2 regions of the Paenarthrobacter sp. NPDC091711 genome follow, and region 1 is predicted to be linked to the other one. Evidence: predicted binding sites of a transcription regulator. Region 1 holds the regulator's gene; the other holds the start of a gene.
What was found. The regulator Rex, encoded in region 1, represses fermentation and respiration genes when NADH is low (regulators of the CRP and FNR family bind a similar motif). The targets are predictions, from matches to a motif close to CTTGTGAANNNNTTCACAAG.
Positions count from the first base shown of each region.

Region 2: a site for Rex is predicted at 2,168-2,187, ahead of ACIQH5_RS12445 (queuosine precursor transporter). Genes of this name have one in related genera too.

Region 1 is NZ_JBIVTF010000002.1:509,821-513,139, reverse strand. It holds gene ACIQH5_RS05695 (HAD family hydrolase) at 1-672, opposite strand, end outside; gene ACIQH5_RS05690 (glutaredoxin family protein) at 834-1,088, shown strand; gene ACIQH5_RS05685 (redox-sensing transcriptional repressor Rex) at 1,165-1,872, shown strand; gene ACIQH5_RS05680 (hypothetical protein) at 1,921-2,727, opposite strand; gene ACIQH5_RS05675 (hypothetical protein) at 2,990-3,319, opposite strand, start outside.
Region 2 is NZ_JBIVTF010000007.1:45,414-48,732, reverse strand. It holds gene tgt (tRNA guanosine(34) transglycosylase Tgt) at 1-1,237, shown strand, start outside; gene ACIQH5_RS12445 (queuosine precursor transporter) at 1,255-1,965, opposite strand; gene ACIQH5_RS12440 (TetR/AcrR family transcriptional regulator) at 2,241-2,903, shown strand; gene ACIQH5_RS12435 (TIGR01777 family oxidoreductase) at 2,903-3,319, shown strand, end outside.

The sequences.
Region 1 (3,319 bases):
GGTGAGCAGGGGGATGTCGTTGGCGGAGTCGCTGTAGGCCCAGCAGTGGTCCAGATCCAGCCCCTCGCGGTCTGCCACGAGTTGGACCGCGATTGCCTTGGCGGGTCCGTGCAGGATGTCGCCCACAAGCTTTCCCGTGTACACGCCGTCGTCCACCTCGCCGACGGTCCCCAGTGCGCCGGTCAGGCCGAGCCGGGTGGAAATAACGGTGGCCACTTCGATGGGCGTGGCCGTCACGAGCCACACTTTCCTGCCAACCCGAAGGTGTTGTTCTGCCAGCGCCTTGGTTCCCGGCCAGATCCGTGACTCGATCATTTCGTCATAGACCTCTTCGCCCAGGGCTTTGATGTCTTTAACGGTGATACCTGCTGCAAGAGTCAGGGCGGAGTCGCGTACCGAATGGACGTCTTCCATGTTCTCGCCCCGCATGACGAACTTGAACTGCTTCCACGCGAATCCAGCGGCCTGGGAAAGCGTGAACGCTTTGCGCTCGTACATCTTGCGCGCCACGTGGAAGAGACTTGCACCCTTCATCAACGTGTTGTCGACGTCGAAGAAAGCGGCCTCGCCAGCATACTTCCGGGCGATGTCCTTCTTGGCCGCGTCCCTCTGTACGGCGTCCTGCTGCACCAAGGCATCTGCGACCACGGCGGCGTTCTTCTCCTCGGGCATGCCTTGAGTCTAGTCAATCACCGGGGCCGGCGTTGAGGACGCGTGCGCTGTCACCCCGGTGCGTGGCATGTGGGAGAGCAGCTGGGTGGGGCACGGATGTGAGAGCGCGTGGTGGGAAGGGTGTGAGATGTGAGGCGGCGTTGGGCCGGTACCTTTGAAACATGGCTATTCCCGACGTCGTTCTCCTCACTAAAGCTGACTGCCACCTCTGCACGGCGGCGCGTGCCGCCGTCGAGCGCGTCACAAAAAGTCTTGGCGTGCAGTGGACCGAGCAGAAGATCGACGGCGACCCCCAACTGCAGGAGCGGTTTGCAGAGGAGATTCCAGTGGTGCTGGTGGACGGCATCCAGCGCGATTTCTGGAAGATCGACGAAGAGCGGCTCACCCGGACCTTGAAGAAAGCCATGGAGGGCTGAGGGTGGAACTACCCGCAAGTAATGGCTTTTGTTGAGTCCGGCCGAGGGTCATAGAGTGGAACAACAAAGCGACGCAATGGAGAGTACCGTGACTGCGCTGGAACCGTCCCCGGAAGCAACAACCGGGGACAACGAACCTGCCACAAAGCAGATCCCGCCCGCGGCTGTGGCCCGGATGACTCTCTATTTGCGCGCACTGAACTCTCTGTTGGCCGAAGGCGTTGAACGGGTTTCCTCTGAAGCCTTGGCGGAAGCCTCGGGCGTCAGTTCATCCACGCTCCGCAAAGACCTCTCCTACGTCGGCTCCTACGGGACCCGCGGCGTCGGTTACGAAGTCCAGTATTTGAGCCGCCACATCGCGGCGGCCCTCGGCCTGACCCACGACTGGAAGGTCGCGATCGTCGGCGCCGGTAACCTCGGCAAAGCCCTTGCCCGGTACGGCGGCTTCGAATCCCGCGGCTTCGACGTCGTAGCCATTTTCGACGCCGACCCCATGGTGATCGGCAACGAGGTGGGCTGGTTGCGGGTTAGTGACTCCGCTGAACTGGAACGGGTCCTGGAACGGACCCACACCAACATGGTGGTGCTGGCACTGCCGGCCACCGTGGCCCAGGCTGTGTGTGACCGGGTCATTGCCGCCGGGATCCGGAGCGTCCTCAGCTTCGCCCCGGTGCTGCTGCAGGTCCCCCCGCACGTCAACCTCCGCAAGGTGGATATGGCAACCGAGCTCCAGATCCTCGCCTACCACGCACAACGGGCGCAGACGCCGGGTCAGGCCGTTTAGCCTTCGCCGGGTCCGCGCCCGCGTGGTGTGTTGGGAGTCCCTGCGTGTTCAGCGGCCGTAGGGGTTCTGGTACGTGTTGCCGAAGGGCTGCGCCTTACGGAAGTAAGGAGCCGACGCCGGTAGGTACAGCAGGACGATTCCGGCAATTCCCAGGAGCGCGGCAAGCGTGGCGAGGCTCAGCGGCACCAGCATGAAGATGGAGATTGCGGCCAGCACTGTTCCAAGGATTCGCGCCCAGTTGCGGCCCTTGCGCACATTAAGGGCAACCAGGGCGTAGAGCCCGGCCCCGATGATTCCGACAGCTACCATGATGCCCACAAAGACACCTTGAAGGTCCTCGAACCTCATATCACCCGCACCGCTGGCTGCCATCTGGTCCTCAAACATGGCCCGCGTCGCGGGGTCGTTGATGGCTGCGATGGAAATGATGATGGAGATGAGCCAGATAGCCGCGGCGCCAACAATCAGCCAGAAAGCAATGTTGACCATTTGCGGCACGGTGGTGGGTCCGGGCTGTTGGCTCGGCCAGTTGGTGTCTTGGCCATACTGCGGGGCCGCAGGAGGCTGGCCGTACTGGGGAGCAGCGGGGGTCTGCTGACCGTACTGCGGAGCAGCGGGGGATTGCTGGCCATACTGCGGAGCCGCCGGAGGCTGACCTTCAGGGGACATCTGGCCGTACTGCGGAGCTGCGGGCTGACCGGGAGACTGCTGGCCGTACTGCGGAGCTGCGGGCTGACCGGGAGACTGCTGGCCGTACTGGGGTGCGGGGGGCTGCGGTGCAGAAGGCTGGGAGCCGCTGGTTTCGGGCTGGTTGTTCTCGCCCGGGTTGGACGGCGGGTACGGAGGGTTGCTCATGGCATTCCTTTGCTTGTTCGACTGCTTGTGCGGCCGCCGGGATCAGCAAAATGACCCTGCCCCCAGCGTGGTTCTGCTACCACCGTACCTCCCGGGTCCTTTTGCGGCAGACGATCACACGCAGGTATTTCACGCTGACGGGAAAAATCATCATGTGGGCTTACGCCTTCATGATGAAGGCCGCGGGATCCCGGAGGATTCAACCGCGGCCTTCAGACTGTTTTTCCACCGACAACGCACGACGGCGGCAGCTGCGTCAGCGTTAGACCTGGCCCTTCACTGCCTTGAACCAGAGCTGCGAATTCGGCAGCCACATGAGGACGACTGCTACAGCACTGACGAGGAAGCCGAACCAGTTGCCTCCAAGTCCCATGCCCGATCCGCCGCCATTTGCTGCGCCGAAAATTGCCAGTAGCAGAGAGACGGCGGCCACGATGGTCAACGCCAGCCGTGCCCACTCCTTGCCTTCCTTCATTTTCATGGCCAGGACAACCTGCGCGGCGGCCACAGCCAAAGCGAGCAGGAGAAGGATCAGTGCGATAGCGGCAAAGGCCGGAGCGAAGGCGAATGCTGCGACGACGGCGAAGAATCC
Region 2 (3,319 bases), on a different contig from region 1:
CTTTTCCGTGGGCAAGCGCCTGACGGAAACGTGCGCGCCGTCAGACCCTCAGGTGGACGCCAACGGCGGCGCTTTCCTGGGCCGGACCGGAACCATCACCACACCGCACGGAACCATCCAGACGCCCGCGTTCATCGCCGTCGGGACCAAAGCCACCGTGAAAGCAGTGCTGCCCGAGTCCATCGCTGACCTCGGCGCCCAAGCTGTGCTGGCCAACGCGTACCACCTCTACCTCCAGCCCGGGCCGGAGATCCTCGACGCCGCGGGCGGGCTGGGTTCCTTCATGAACTGGTCCGGGCCAACCTTCACCGATTCCGGCGGATTCCAGGTGATGAGCCTGGGCTCGGGGTTCAAGAAGGTCATCGACATGAAGAATGTGGACAGCTCCGGACCTGATGATGCTGTGGCTCCGGGCAAGGAACGGCTGGCACACATTGACGACGACGGTGTCTGGTTCAAGTCGCACCTCAACGGGGACAGGCACCGCTTCTCCCCTGAGATCTCCATGCAGGTCCAGCACCGGATCGGCGCGGACATCATGTTCGCCTTCGATGAGCTGACCACCCTGCAGAACTCCCGTGCGTACCAAGAGGAATCCCTGGAGCGGACGCGTTTGTGGGCCCTGCGCTGCTTGGAAGAGCACGCTTCCCTGACTGCATCCCGGGTGGGTAAGCCCTACCAGGCGTTGTTCGGCGTGATCCAGGGCGCCCAGTACGAAGACCTGCGCCGCAAAGCCTGCCAGGACCTCGGAGCCATGCCGTTTGATGGTTACGGGATCGGCGGGGCACTGGAGAAGGAAAACCTGGGCACCATCGTGCGGTGGTGCAACGAGGAACTCCCCGAGAACAAGCCCCGGCATCTCCTGGGCATCTCCGAGCCGGACGACATTTTCACCGCCATCGAGAACGGCGCCGATACTTTCGACTGCGTCTCCCCCACCCGCGTGGCCCGAAACTCGGCGTTCTACACTCCCTTTGGCCGGTTCAACCTGTCCGGGGCGCGCTATAAAAACGATTTCGGGCCACTACAGGATGGCTGCGACTGCTACACCTGCGTGAACTACTCGCGCGCCTACATCCACCACCTGTTCAAAGCCAAGGAGATGCTCTCGGCAACCCTGATCTCCATCCACAACGAGCGCTTCGTGGTGAAGATGGTGGACGATGCCCGCCTGGCCATCGAATCCGGGGACTTCTTCGAGTTCAAAGCGGAGACGCTGGGCCGGTACTACTCCTGACCCTTCGCGTCGAGTTCCTACGCCGCGGCTACCCCGTAGCTGGGCTCGCGCTTCTTGATCCAGCCGACCACCAGCACGGTGACCGGGACGAACAGAAATTCCACGGCGGTCTTGTACACGAAGCCAACCAGGACGTAGTTCAGGAATGAGCCCGCGTCCGTAATGCCAATGACCGACGCCGCGATGCTGCAGAAGATCAGGGTGTCCACGAATTCGCCCACCACGGACGAGCCCATGAGGCGTGCCCACAGGCTCTTCTCGCCGGTGCGGGCCTTCATCTTCACCAGGATCCAGGAGTTGATGGTCTGCCCGGCAAGGAAGGCCAACAGCGAGGCGAGGACAATCTGCGGGACGGGTCCCAGCGCACCTTCGATGGCAGCCTGCTTGGCCGTGCCGTACTCGTCATTGAAGCCGGGCAGCACAATGATGATCCAGTAGCAGAGCGACGCGAACACCGAGAGAGCGAACGAGGTGATGATCGCTTTGCGTGCAACTTTGAAGCCGTAGACCTCGCTCATCACGTCGCCCAGGATGTAGGCGATGGGGAAGAGGAAGAATCCGCCGTCCGTGATGATCGGCCCGAGCACCACGCCTTTGGAAGCGCCAATGTTGGACAGGATCAGCACCACGGCCATGATGGCCAGCATGATGCCGAAATACGGGGAGCCGATCGACGCGAAGCGCGGCGCGGGCTTGCTCAAGGTACTGGAGCCTGAGGGCGAGGGCATGGGTCATCCATTTCGTAGTGGTTCGCGCAGGCTCCCTGATTGTGGCGCCCCGCTGTATTAGCACTGTGGTTGGTGGGGCATCCGGCCCGGCACCGGTTCCATTGTCCCACCCTTCGCCCAAACGCTCGCTCACATCCCGCGTGCTTCAAGCCGTCCCTCTCTCACATCCCGCGCGCTTGAGGCCAACGCTCTATCACCTCCCCTTTTGAACACGTTCAGAAATAATGGCATACTCATTCTTGAACACGTTCAAAACATTCCGTGAGGAGCATGGCATGGCCGCAAAGAGTGAACAGACCCGCCAACTCGTGGCCGACGTCGCACTGAAGATGTTCCGCGAAATCGGCTTCGAAAAAACCACCATGCGTGCCATTGCGCAGGAGGCGGGGGTATCCGTGGGGAACGCCTACTACTACTTCGCTTCCAAGGACGAGCTCGTGCAGGAGCTGTACATCCAAGTGCAGGATGAACACGCAGTGGTCGCGGCGCAGGCCCTCGAAGGGGTTCAGGATCTCGCTGGCCGCCTGAAAGCAGTGCTGCACACCGGCGTCGACGTCATGGCGCCGTACCACCAGTTCGGTTCCGACTTCATCGCGACGGCGATCCGGCCGTCGTCGCCCGTCAACCCGTTCGGTGAGGCGTCCACCGCCGCCCGCGAGGCTTCGCTCGCGATCTTCCGGTCCGCCGTCGAAGGTTCCTCCCCCGCCGTCGCGAAGAAGCTGCGCGGCGACCTGCCTGAGTTGCTGTGGCTGGCGTACATGGGCGTCGCACTGTTCTGGGTGTACGACAAATCCGAGGAGCATCGCCGCACGCGCAAGCTGATCGACGGCGCGGCTCCACTGGTGGCGCGCGGCTTGTCGCTGGCGAAAATCCCCGGCGTGAGCAAGGTATTCGACGACGTCCTGGGCCTCGTCCGCAACGTCAAGGAGGACTCGTGATGCACCGGACTGTGGTTCTCGCAGGTGCGAGCGGCTTCATTGGCAGCTACTTCAAGCAGCGTTTTCTTGAAGAAGGCTGGCAGGTACGGACCGTTGGGCGTGGCGCTTCGGCTGACGCGCAATGGAACGACGACGGCGCCATCACCAAAGCGCTGGACGGCGCCGAACTGCTGGTGAACCTCGCCGGACGGTCCGTGAATTGCCGCTACGACGATCGGCATCGCCGGGAAATTCTGGAGTCCCGGGTTCTGACCACGCGGACGTTGGGCCTGGCTGTTGCTGCGTGCGCCGAACCTCCCAGGACGTGGATCAACTCAAGTACCGGCACCATCTACCGGCACGCGGAAGACCACCCGCAGTCGGAGGCCTCAGGCGAACTGGGCCATGGGTTCTCCGTAGACGTGGCCCGTGCCTGG